Regions from separate parts of the Shewanella sp. ISS20 genome, predicted to be linked through region 1. Evidence: predicted binding sites of a transcription regulator. Region 1 holds the regulator's gene; each other region holds the start of a gene.
What was found. Region 1 encodes LexA, which represses DNA repair genes until DNA is damaged. Its sites were predicted from a motif close to TACTGTATNNNNATACAGTA; they were not measured.
Positions count from the first base shown of each region.

Region 2: the regulator LexA is predicted to act here: its motif matches at 1,349-1,368, upstream of AC1HDP_RS06525 (DNA topoisomerase III).
Region 3: the regulator LexA is predicted to act here: its motif matches at 1,454-1,473, upstream of recG (ATP-dependent DNA helicase RecG).
Region 4: the regulator LexA is predicted to act here: its motif matches at 1,575-1,594, upstream of AC1HDP_RS09615 (DNA-methyltransferase).

Region 1 covers NZ_JAWRZK010000001.1:3,091,047-3,094,263, forward strand. Annotated here, with positions in the region: gene AC1HDP_RS14090 (SulA-like leucine-rich domain-containing protein) at 492-977, opposite strand; gene lexA (transcriptional repressor LexA) at 974-1,594, opposite strand; gene plsB (glycerol-3-phosphate 1-O-acyltransferase PlsB) at 1,753-3,217, shown strand, end outside.
Region 2 covers NZ_JAWRZK010000001.1:1,440,711-1,443,927, reverse strand. Annotated here, with positions in the region: gene purF (amidophosphoribosyltransferase) at 1-1,256, shown strand, start outside; gene AC1HDP_RS06525 (DNA topoisomerase III) at 1,524-3,217, shown strand, end outside.
Region 3 covers NZ_JAWRZK010000001.1:3,197,640-3,200,856, reverse strand. Annotated here, with positions in the region: gene AC1HDP_RS14545 (penicillin-binding protein 1A) at 1-262, shown strand, start outside; gene AC1HDP_RS14540 (calcium/sodium antiporter) at 325-1,257, shown strand; gene recG (ATP-dependent DNA helicase RecG) at 1,490-3,217, shown strand, end outside.
Region 4 covers NZ_JAWRZK010000001.1:2,061,036-2,064,252, reverse strand. Annotated here, with positions in the region: gene AC1HDP_RS09620 (Dyp-type peroxidase) at 1-235, shown strand, start outside; gene AC1HDP_RS09615 (DNA-methyltransferase) at 396-1,424, opposite strand; gene AC1HDP_RS09610 (hypothetical protein) at 1,865-2,140, shown strand; gene AC1HDP_RS09605 (HpaII family restriction endonuclease) at 2,574-3,217, opposite strand, start outside.

The DNA.
Region 1 (3,217 bases):
AAATGTATTGGTTTCAAGAGACATCTCCCCGATTAATTGCCTAAGCAATTACAAAGAAGAGGTACACAGTAAAGTCTAGGTGCTATGTAAACTCTTCGGTTCCCACAACAGCAAACGATGACGGCAAGTGTTTTGAGGCTAGCACCAAGGTATTCTTGATGATGCTGCCCGATATTGGACACTAATCGTTAATCAGATAAATCCATTATTCATTAAAGTTAGCAGCAACTTAATTTTCCATACCATAGATATATAGCTGAAAAGTCATAAATTTAGAAATCAATAAAGATTGAAAGTATAGGGCGTGGCTTGCTGACTGAAATGAATGCTGGTGGCGATGATGAGTAATAGCTAAGACATGCCTGCAGAATTTAATCTGCAGCACTATGTTGGGCTGAACTTGGTTTGCATTTAAATTTTGAGCTTAGGCTGCGAGCCTAGATTTTGAATTAGTGAATTTCGAGCTTAGATTTTTAGATTATGTTTAGGTGCTAATGCATGGCACGCAGTAAGGTCTGCGGGGCTTTAAATGCGAGCTCGTCACCAAGCGTTAGGTTTACATGTTCAAAAATAAAGCCAATCGCCCGAGCATTGCGTTCAACTAATTGCATGCGGCGCTGATCGCGTTGATCTAACATAGAAACCCAAGTTAATACGGCGCTGCAGGTACCATTGGTAAGGGCAATTTCACTCGCCCATAAGGCTTCAACTTCATCTTTGGCTTTTACGAGTAAAACTCTATCTAAGCGAACCCCAGCCGCGGCCAACATGGTTTTATAACCTATGTTGGGCGGATTAATTAAGACTATCCATTGGCCTTGGTGACTGAGACGCACCAGTTGTGGGGCAATTTTTTCAAGCTCAATTCGCCCTTGGCCTTGGGTTGGTAAGCTTTCTATCATGGTTTGATGAACGCGCCGAGTATTAGCGCACCATAATCCGGGGTGACCTGATGTGGTTGATGTTTTGGTGGTCATAGCCAACCACCATTACGAATAATGCCTACGGCTAAGCCTTCTATGGTCAGTTCTTGATAGCTAGGATCAACAACTATCGGGGAGTATTCATCATTTTCAGGGTGTAGATAAATTATTCTCCCTTTCTTTTCAAAGCGCTTAACTGTGACGTCATCATCAACTCGAGCCACCACAATTTGGCCATTGCGAGCTTCTTGCATTTTATGCACGGCTAGCAAATCACCTTCGAGAATGCCGATGTTCTTCATGCTATCGCCGCGAACTTTTAATAAGAAGTCGGCGGCAGGATGGAACATAGTGGCATCAACTTGAAAATAACTTTCGACATGTTGCTGGGCAAGAATAGGCTCGCCCGCAGCAACTTGGCCAATGAGTGGCAGACCAGTCTCAATTTCTACCACTTCTTCGGGCGGCAGACGAATACCGCGAGAAGTACCAGGCATGATTTCAATACACCCTTTTTTTGCCAGCGCTTTTAAATGCTCTTCGGCGGCATTGGCACTGCGAAACCCTAACTGAGTCGCAATTTCTGCACGAGTTGGCGGCATACCAGTTTCGCTGATATTGCGTTTAATCAGTTCTAAAATCTCTGCTTGGCGGGGTGTTAAAGGTCTCATGTTGGTTCCTGTCTTTCTATACAGTTACTGTTAGTATATACAGTATTTGTGCTGGCGCAAGTATTCGCCAAGGTTTGTTTTAAGTAGAGATTCGCTATCAAGTAGCCTGTTCTGGTATTCTATAGGACTATTAACGTGACCTGAATTGCATAATAACAATGGCCAAACAAGACTCTTTCGTAATGACAGTGTTGCGCTGGTTTCAGCGCAAGCTAGTGCACACAATCGTTGTGCCAACAGATCCCTTTGCCGATCTAAATCTTGATCCTAAAAAACCGCTCATTTATGTAATGAAAACTGAATCTTTCAGCGATATGGCCGCCTTGAGCGATGTCACCGATAAGTTTGGTTTACCTAGCCCTTACGATGAGTTGGAATGCCACGGCAAAGCACTGCCGCGAGTTGTGTGCTTAAATCGCGCTAAACCTATGTTTGGCAATCGGCCATCAAGTGATGCCTTCTTAAGTGAATTTAAAACTCTGCTGCAAATGCACAGAGCTAATCCTGATTTGGAAATTCAACTTGTACCTGTGAGTCTGTTTTGGGGACGGACACCAGGTAAAGAAGATGACACTATGAAGGCCGCGGTGTTAGAGCGCGAAGATCCTAATTGGCTGCGCAAATTTTTTATGATCTTATTCTTAGGTCGCCATAATTTTGTGCAATTCTCTAATGCTGTGTCGCTGCGCTATATGGCTGACGAGCATGGCACGGATCAGCAGATTGCCCATAAACTTGCGCGCGTTGCTAGGGTTCACTTTAGCCGTCAGCGCAAAGTGATGACAGGGCCGTCGCTGCCAAGTCGTCAGAATTTATTTCATGCCCTCATTAATTCCGAAGCAGTGCAGAAGGCGATTGATGAGGAAGTTCAATCCAAAAAAATTACTCATGCCGAAGCTAAGGCTAAGGCTGTTGAATATATTGATGAAATCGCGGCGGATTATTCTGATAGCTTGGTAAGAATTGCCGAACGCATGCTGACATGGCTTTGGAATAAGCTCTACAAGGGCATCAATATTAAGGGCGCGGAACATGTGCGCCAGTTGCACCATGATGGCCATGAAATCGTGTATGTGCCTTGTCATCGCAGTCACATGGACTATTTGCTGCTGTCTTACATTTTATATTTCCAAGGTATGGTGCCACCGCATATTGCTGCGGGTATCAATCTTAATTTCTGGCCGGCGGGGCCTTTGTTTAGACGTGGCGGCGCCTTCTTTATTCGTCGCAGTTTTAACGGCAACAAATTATATACCGCAGTCTTTCGTGAATATTTAGACCAACTGTTCACTAAAGGCTATTCAGTTGAATACTTTACTGAAGGTGGTCGCTCGCGTACTGGGCGCTTGCTAACCCCTAAAACCGGCATGTTAGCCATGACGTTAAATTCAGTGCTGCGCGGCATTGAGCGTCCTATCACTTTAGTGCCTGTGTATTTAGGTTATGACCATGTGATGGAAGTCGCGACCTATCACAAAGAGTTAAGTGGCAAAAAGAAGCAAAAAGAGTCGCTATGGCAAGTATTTGGTGCCATCCGTAAATTAGGTAACTTTGGTCAAGGTTATGTGAATTTTGGCGAGCCTATTACCATTCAAAGCTACCTGAATGAGCATGTAGCTGATT
Region 2 (3,217 bases), 1.7 Mb from region 1:
CTTTTTATGTTAATTCCCCCTTTGGTATCTCCCTCGCTCACAACGGTAATTTAACCAATACGCTCGAACTGTCTGAATCCTTACTTAAAAAACGTCGCCATGTGAATACCACCTCAGATTCTGAAGTGTTACTTAACTTATTGGCGGATGAACTGCAGCAAACTAAAGGCTTGATTTTGTCTGAAGATGAAGTCTTTTCTGCTGTAGCTCACTTGCATCAACAAACCCGCGGCGCCTATGCCGTAGTGGCCATGATTATCGGTCAAGGTTTGCTGGCGTTTCGCGATCCCTTTGGTATTCGGCCATTAATGCTAGGTAAAAATGAAACTGCCAAAGGCACTGAGTACATGGTGGCTTCTGAAAGTGTGGCCTTGGACGCTGTCGGTTTTGAAGTAATACGCGATGTCGCTCCAGGTGAAGCCATCTTTATCACCTTAGATGGCCGCCTATTTACCCGCCAATGCGCAGAAGCGCCAAGTTACAGCCCATGCATCTTTGAATATGTGTATTTTGCACGTCCAGATTCAACCATAGATAAAGTCTCTGTATATGCGAGTCGCGTTAATATGGGCACTTATTTAGGTAAGAAGATTAAGAAAGAATGGTATGAGCATGATATTGATGTGGTCATTCCTATTCCAGAAACCTCATGTGATATCGCGCTCGAAATCGCTCGTGAAATGGACTTACCTTATCGCCAAGGCTTTGTTAAAAACCGCTATATTGGCCGTACCTTTATTATGCCTGGTCAGCAAGAACGTAAAAAATCAGTCCGTCGTAAGCTCAATGCCATTAATACTGAGTTTTACGGTAAAAATGTCTTGCTGGTGGATGATTCGATAGTTCGCGGTACTACTTCAGAGCAAATTATTGAAATGGCAAGAGAAGCAGGTGCTAACAAGGTGTATTTTGCCTCGGCCGCCCCTGAAATTCGCTTCCCTAACGTCTATGGCATTGATATGCCAACCACTAATGAGCTGATTGCTCATGGTCGCGATGCCGATGAAATTGCCCAGATTATTGGCGCTGATGGCATTATCTTCCAAGACTTGCCCGATTTGATTGCCGCCGTTAGACAAGAAAATCCGGACATTGCCCGTTTTGAAACCTCAGTATTTGATGGTATCTACATTACTAACGATGTTGACCAAGCTTACCTTGATCAATTAACCGCGCAGCGTAATGACAACAGCAAGACTACCCGCAATAAAGACCTAGGCACTAACCTTGAATTGCACAATGTCTGCCACCCGTAAGGGATAAATGGCATCATTGCTAGTCATTTAATTAAAACCACAGCCTTGGCTGTGGTTTTTTTCTTGCCGAAACTAATAACAAACGCTAAGGTTACTGTAAATTTATCCAGTGCTTCGGTGTCGATGTTGTTAACGTCACTATGGGTGTACTGATTGGCAGTTTGATGGCCATCTACTTGAGCCCATGGCTGAACTCATTCGGGGTTACCAAGCCAATTAACGCCGCCGTCTGGATAATATCGTGAGCTTTAGAGCAGGTAAGTCAGTGTGAGATTATTTATTGCAGAAAAACCCAGTTTAGGCCGAGCATTGGTTGATGTGCTACCTAAACCCCATCAACAACATGATGGCTATATCAAGGCCGGCAATGGCGATGTAGTCACTTGGTGTATTGGCCATTTATTGGAACAAGCTGAGCCTGAAGCCTATAACCCAGATTATAAAAAATGGGCGTTAGAGCATTTGCCGATTGTACCCACTGAATGGAAATTGGTGGTTAAGGCTAACACTAAAAAGCAATTTACTGTGGTCAAGAAACTCATTAAAGACGCTGATGTGTTAGTCAACATGGGCGACCCTGATAGGGTCGGGCAGATATTGATTGATGAAGTCATTAATCATTGTGGCGTATCTAAAGCCAAAAAAGCTGAAGTATTGCGCTGCTTAATTAGCGATTTAAATCCAGTAGCAGTTAAAAAGGCGCTCAATAATCTAAGAAAAAATACCGACTTTATTCCCTTAGCAACCTCAGCGTTAGCTCGAGCTCGAGCCGATTGGCTGTATGGCATTAATATGACGCGCCTATGCACTCTGCAAGGGCGCCAATCAGGCTATAACGGCGTGTTATCTATCGGCCGCGTGCAGACCCCGGTATTAGGCTTAATCGTTCACCGTGACCTTGAAATTGCCGACTTCGTCTCTAAACCTTTTTATGAAGTGCTGGCAACTTTCTTGACTGCCAGCAATGAGTCTTATCAGGCCAAATGGCGCCCGAGTGCCGCGTGTGAGCCTTATATGGATGAAGATAATCGAGTATTATCAAAGGCATTAGCCTTGAATGTTATCTCACGGGTACAAGGGCAAACGGGCAAAATAGTCAATGTCACCCAAGCCAAAAAAGCCACGCCGCCACCACTGCCTTATAGTTTATCAGCCTTACAAATTGATGCCGCCAAACGCTTTGGCATGAGCGCTCAAAGCGTGCTTGATACTTGTCAGCAATTGTATGAGCGCCATAAGCTCATCACTTATCCGCGTTCTGATTGCCGCTATTTACCAAAAGAGCATTTAAATGATGTGCCGCAAGTCATTAGCGCCATCCGCCATTCTTGCGCGGCTTTACAAGATGCGGCGAACAATGCCAATGTTAGCCTTAAATCTAAGGCGTGGAATGATAGTAAAATCAGTGCTCACCACGCGATAATCCCGACCGCGAAAGCCACAGATTTAAGTCGCCTCTCTAGCGCCGAAAACAACATTTATGAGCTAGTAGCGCGGCAGTATTTAATTCAGTTTTATCCGCATTTTGAATACGTGGATAAACAAATAGATACTGAAGTCGCCGGTGGATTATTCATTGCCAAACAAAAGGATGTGGTTGCCCTAGGCTGGAAAGTGTTATTTCCGACTAAATCTAATCCTCAAGGCGAGAGTGAGTTTTCTGCCTTCAGTTTGCCACAGGTGGCGATTGGCGATGGCGTTCATTGTCAGCAAGCCGATTTAGTCGAAAAACAAACGACAGCACCTAAATTTTTTAATGATGCTAGCTTACTCTCGGCCATGACAGGTATTGCGCGCCATGTGACCGATCCTGCCATTAAAAAAGTGTTACGCGATACTGATGGTTTAGGTACAGAAGCCACGCGAGCAGGCATTATTGAACTGCTATTTAAACGTCAGTTTTTAACTCGCCAAGGCAAAGATATTCGAGCGACCGAGGTTGGCACTGAGCTTATTTGCTC
Region 3 (3,217 bases), 110 kb from region 1:
TGGCGCAAAGACCGCAGGCCCGGCGTGGAATGATTTTATGAAACATGCGCTTGAAGGCGTGCCAGAAAAGGCAAGTCAACCACCTGCTGGCATAGTGTCTGTGCGAATTGATCGCGCCACTGGCAAGCTTACCCATAAAACCGATTACACCAGCCGTTTTGAGTATTTTACTGCGGGGACTGAACCGACTGAATATGTGAGTGAGCAAACAGATAACAGCGATCTTTTTAAAGATTCGCCGAACGAGGATCTTTTTCAGTAATCGAATGCCAAGCCAGTCAAGCGATTGACCGGCTGTCATTTTTATAAGGACATAACAATAACATGATGATTTTTTTATCGCTCATCGGCGGTTTTATTATTCTCACCTTAGGCGCGGAAGCTATGGTACGTGGTGCTAGTGCCCTAGCTTTACGCTTAGGCATTACCCCACTCGTTATCGGTCTTACTATTGTCGCGTGTGGCACCAGTGCCCCAGAACTCGCCGTCAGTGTAAAGTCAGCTTTGGCAGGCAATTCAGGCATAGCATTAGGCAATGTGATTGGTTCCAACATTGCCAATATTGGCTTAATTTTGGCGATTACCGCGTTAATCCGCCCAATCACAGTGCAATCGCAAATGGTTAAGCGTGATATTCCCATCATGATTGCCGTGAGCATCTTGTTATGGGTAGTATTAATTGATGGCGAGTTATCGAATTTCGATGGCGCACTGTTATTTGGGCTGTTAATTGCCTATTTAGTCTTTAGCTATATAGACTCCAAAAAACAGAATACCGAAGTAGAAATTGATAACTCACCACAAGCGCCGTGGTTATCAATATTACTGATTGTCGGCGGAATTGCCTTATTAGTGGGTGGCGGCATTTTGTTTGTGGATGGCGCGGTGGATTTAGCCCGTACCTTTGGGATTAGTGAAGTTATTATTGGCTTAACGATTGTCGCTATCGGCACCAGTATGCCTGAATTTGTAACCTCAGTGCTTGCCGCCCTCAAAGGCCAAAGTGATATCGCCATTGGCAACGTAGTTGGCTCTAACATTTTTAACATTCTGGGAATTTTAGGTATTACCGCCTTAATTTCACCTATCTCGTCAGCCGGATTTCAAAGCTTAGACTTTATTGTGATGTTAGCGTTAGCGGCTATCTTATTGCCTTTTGCTTATACTGGCTTGCGTTTAGGTCGCCGAGAAGGGGCTGTTATGTTAGTGGGTTATATTGCTTACATTAGTTATTTAATTAGCCAAGTAACTATCTAATAACCATCTTAATTGCATGGCTTGTCGTATTGGCCTAGCAAGACATCAAAACACTTAAGCTTGCTAAACCAATGTCAGCAATCAGTGCTGACATTGGCTTCTAGCAGCATCAGATGTATCGTTTATGCCTTTTTGATCCCAGCTCCTTCCCTCAAGCAATACGCCATTGATTGCCTAAAACCCAGACTCTGTTAATATATGTATAAATTCACAGTGATTGGGTACTGAAGCGTTGCCACAATTGGATCTTATGGCAATCACCGAGCTTAAAGGTGTTGCTACTAAAATGGCTGAAAAGCTCAGCAAGCTAGGCATTCACACTGTTCAGGATCTGCTGTTCCACTTACCTCTGCGCTACGAAGACCGCACCCGTATTTATCCTATTGCGCAATTATTGCCAGGCCATCAGGCGACTCTTGAAGCTGAAATCATCTCAAGCCAAGTCCTGCAAGGGCGCAAGCGTATGCTGGTTTGTCAGGTGCAAGATGCAAGCGGCAGCGCTACCCTAAGATTTTTCAACTTTAGCGCCGCCCAGCGTAATAGCATGCAAAATGGCATGTTTATTAGGGCTTATGGTGAAATTAGGCGCGGCCAGCACCAGTTAGAAATCGTTCATCCCGAATATAAACTAGTGCATGCGGGTGAAATTTTTACGGCCGAAGAAAGCTTAACACCTGTGTATCCCACCACTGAGGGATTAAAGCAAAGCAGCTGGAAAAAACTCACCAACCAAGTACTTGAGTTATTAGCCCAAGGCAGCCTGCCGGAATTATTGCCAGAGCCCTTGCGCCCTAATCACTTACAACTCAGTGATGCGCTGCGCTTATTACATCGCCCACCAGCTGTTGTCGCGCTGTGGCAATTAGAGCAAGGCCAACATCCGGCGCAGCAACGCTTAATTCAAGAAGAGTTACTGGCGCACAATTTATCTATGCTGCAATTACGCCAACGCAGTAATCGCGATAGTGCCATTGCCATGGCCGATGCTAGCGCACTGACTATTCCTTTTCTTGAAAGCCTGCCGTTTACCCCCACAGGCGCACAGCAAAGAGTGGTAGCGGATATTCATCATGATATGCAGCTCAGCCAACCTATGATGCGCTTAGTGCAAGGGGATGTTGGTTCAGGTAAAACCTTAGTGGCAGCGCTTGCCGCGTTAAAAGCCATAGCTAATGGTTTTCAGGTGGCTTTAATGGCGCCTACGGAACTACTTGCTGAGCAGCACGCCAATACTTTTAACGCTTGGTTCGCGCCCTTAGGCGTTCAAGTGGGCTGGTTAGCCGGCAAGCTTAAAGGCAAGGCCAGAGTCACAAGTTTAGAGCGCATTGCTAGCGGTGAAGCGCAAATGGTGGTTGGCACCCACGCCATTTTTCAAGAGCAAGTACAGTTCAAGCATTTAGCCTTGGTCATTATCGATGAGCAGCACAGATTCGGCGTGCATCAGCGTTTAGGCTTAAGAGAGAAAGGCTTACATCAAGGCTTTTATCCGCATCAACTGATCATGACGGCAACGCCAATTCCGCGAACTCTGGCCATGACGGCGTATGCAGATTTAGATACCTCCATCATAGATGAGCTGCCACCGGGGCGAACGCCAATAACCACAGTGGCAGTTGCTGATAGCCGCCGCCTAGAAGTCATTGAGCGCGTAAAACAAGCGGCCATTAACGATAAGCGCCAAGCCTATTGGGTGTGCACCTTGATTGAAGAATCTGAAGTACTTGAATGCCAAGCGGCTGAAGATACCGCATCTGAGCTTAAGTTATTACTGCCAGAACTCAGTATTGGTTTAGTTCATGGCCGCATGAAAAGCGCTGAAAAACAACAAGTCATGGGTGATTTCAAGCAAGGTAATATTGATTTACTGGTAGCGACCACTGTGATTGAAGTGGGCGTTGATGTACCCAATGCCAGCTTAATGATTATTGATAACCCAGAGCGTTTGGGGCTCGCGCAGTTG
Region 4 (3,217 bases), 1.0 Mb from region 1:
CGGTAATAGTTTAGAAATTTTACGCCAAAGCATGCCTTATGGCTCAATGACTAACCAAGGTTTGATGTTTATTTCTGTGTGCTGTAATCCAAGTCACTTTGAATTGATGCTGCGTAGCATGATCCATGGTGACGGTCACGGGCATCACGATCACTTACTGCACTTTACCCGTGCAGTCACAGGTTCAGCGTTCTTCGCGCCGTCATTAGATTTCATGCTAAGAGATCTTGATTGAACCTAGACTGATGTTTTAGAGACTAAAAACGCACCATTAGGTGCGTGAGAGTATCGCTTGGAACCCTTGATGCATAAGGGATTGCAAAAAACATTGTCCACACATCGACCACAACTGTTAGGACACAATAAAAAACCGCCTTCATTGGCGGTTTTTCTTTCTAGCGAATATTTGACGCTGTTTGATTGAAAATATCACTATCCATTTCAATCCCTATGAACCTGCGCCCTAATTTTAACGCCGCTTTACCTGTTGAACCACTACCCATGAAACAATCCAGCACAACATCGTTTTCTCGACTGCTTGCCTTAATAATATGCTCAAGCATTGGTGCTGGCTTTTCGCATGGGTGCTTGCCAGGATAATACTGAACGGCAGCAAATGACCAGACATCAGTAAACGGCACTTCTTTAGTTACACTGAACGGCCTTTTAAGTCGATGATATTCTTCTTTTAAATCATCATGCTGACGAACCAACGTCAAGTAGTCATCATTTAACGCAGTAAATTGACCGGATAACTCCTCGTGAGAAACCTCAAGCGCTGGGTGTTCATACTGTCTAAACAGTGCCTGCAGTTGTTTATATTGCTCTTTAGATGGTAATTTCCACTGTGAACAACTAAACCAATGTGAGGACATTTGAGTGCCTGTCACCTTATTGATCTCTTTAGCTGGTACGTTCAGTCGCTCTTTAGCATCTTTGAAGTAATTTATAAGAGGAGCAAAGACTTTGGTTTTTAAGTCCTGGCACTTTGCTTGATAATTCGATGCACCTTTAGCGAAACCTTCAGAGCCATAGTGGCCACACATGATAACTCGCTCTGTTGCGGGGAAAAATGTGCGTAGAGCTTCTTTGCAAGTACGATTCCAAGGGCCACTTGGCTTTGTCCATATGATATGGCTTAGTACGTCAAAGCGTTGCTTAAGCAGCATCTCAGTTTCTGCGCCAAGGCGAGAGCTACAGAACAAGTACAAAGTTCCTGATGGTTTTAATACACGCCATAATTCTAAGGCCACATTATCAAGCCAGGACAAAAATTCTGCTTGAGTAGCCCATTGGTTATCCCAAGCATCTCGCTTTACTTTGTAGTAAGGCGGGTCGGTAACAATAAGGTCAATGCTATTATCAGATAAAGTCTTTAATGCTGTTAAGCAATCACTGTTGAGAATCGTTAATTTCTTTGGCATTACTGTAATTTCCAGCGTGGACACTCGGGGTGTTCTGGTCAGTAATAAATTTGCAACGTGGGCATTTTATGTTGATACGGCCATATTCGATATAACACAGTTTTTTGTTACATCGAGAGCAATGTACTGATTTCATGCACAATCTCTGTATGCTGTATAAAAACACAGTTTAGCAGTTTTTTTATAGCGCCAGCACTATAAAATATTGTTGTTAAGAAGGAAAATACGGTATGAGATCGGGTTGTTTAGTCGCTGACGCAAATCAATCTAGGACTGTAGTGGTCAACCTTCCCGCTTTGGATGCAACAAGAAGGCTGGAGGCTAGATATCTCCAGCTACCCGAGTATGCCATTTCATTTTCATCAATTGATTTATATTTGTACAAATATCAGTGCATTTAAGGGATAATCATAAAAACTAATTCATGGATAGGAAAAATAATGCCTTGTAATAATCAACACTTAAGAATTATTGATGAAGATACACTTACGACTCTTGAAGGTCATCAAATGCATCATCATGGACGTCACAAATGCTGCCAATGTGCTTATAATTCAGGCTATGAACAAGGTATTGTTCTAAAAGAGAATATAGTTTTAGATATTGATAATTTAGGCAGCAGTCAAGCCAATATTGATGGTCGTCACAAAAGCGTTCATCAAGCATTTGCACTTGGTTACACTCATGGAGTTCGCGATTTCATAAATAACCAATAATGTACCTTTTGAATTAAGGGGTAATTCAACTATCCCTTCCCCCTAAGAATAATGCCGCTTAATTTGTGAGCAATACATTGTTTCCGCACACGATCTTAAGCACTAAAAATAGCGCATGATAAAAATGTTACGCGTTGCGAATCCGTCTTAAAGCGTTTGTTATGTTTACAATTCAACATTAGGTTCGTGAGAGTATAGCCTGAAACCCTTGATGCATAAGGGATTGCAAAAAACATTGTCCACACATCGACCACAACTGTTAGCACACAATAAAAAACCGCCTTCATTGGCGGTTTTTTATCTAACAAATTCTGATCTTATTTGTTTGAGATGCTTTAATGGCTCAAGACAATTTGGATAGTTAGTTTTCTAACTCTATTCAGCTTGAGTGTTTTCAATACCATTAATGTTTTGGTAGTTATTGCGAAATAGATCACTTAAACCTAAGTTGAAGACAGATATCCAAATAGTGAACATTGTTTTCATTGTAATACAACCCATAATTGAATGAAGCTTTACTACCACGACCCGTTGATGTTGGAGTTTCAAATTTGAGGTTTTTAAATAGGTAGTCTTGTAAGGCGTTCCAATTGTATAAATGGTAACAGACTACATCTCCCTTCGATTTTACAATAATGTAACCACCTGAAGCATCATAAACTCCTGTCCATGCTTTTTTAGGTTGCATACCGAGAGCTGCGTCAACAATAAGTCTCTTCATTTTATATTGATAAAAATCTAATCGTCTTTTAGGACAGCTCGTTTCAAAGTTACATGGATTGCGTTCAGAAACCACATCTACAATTTCTTTTAATCCAGATATTTTATTTTGCATAAACACGAATAAGCATTCGGCTAAAAAAATATCCATTGTTGAATCTATAAGCTGTAAATTTTCTCTAAAATAAATACTTTTTACTGTTTTAAATTTTAAGTCAAAACCTGCTTCGATAAGTTTGTTAATTCTTTCTTTCGGTCCAACCTTTAATTCCGCACCATCATCAGTAGTGGTAATTGGAGCTAACGATTTCTGCATGTCTGCAACGTTAGTGTTTGTTTTGCAGGCTATTTTATATT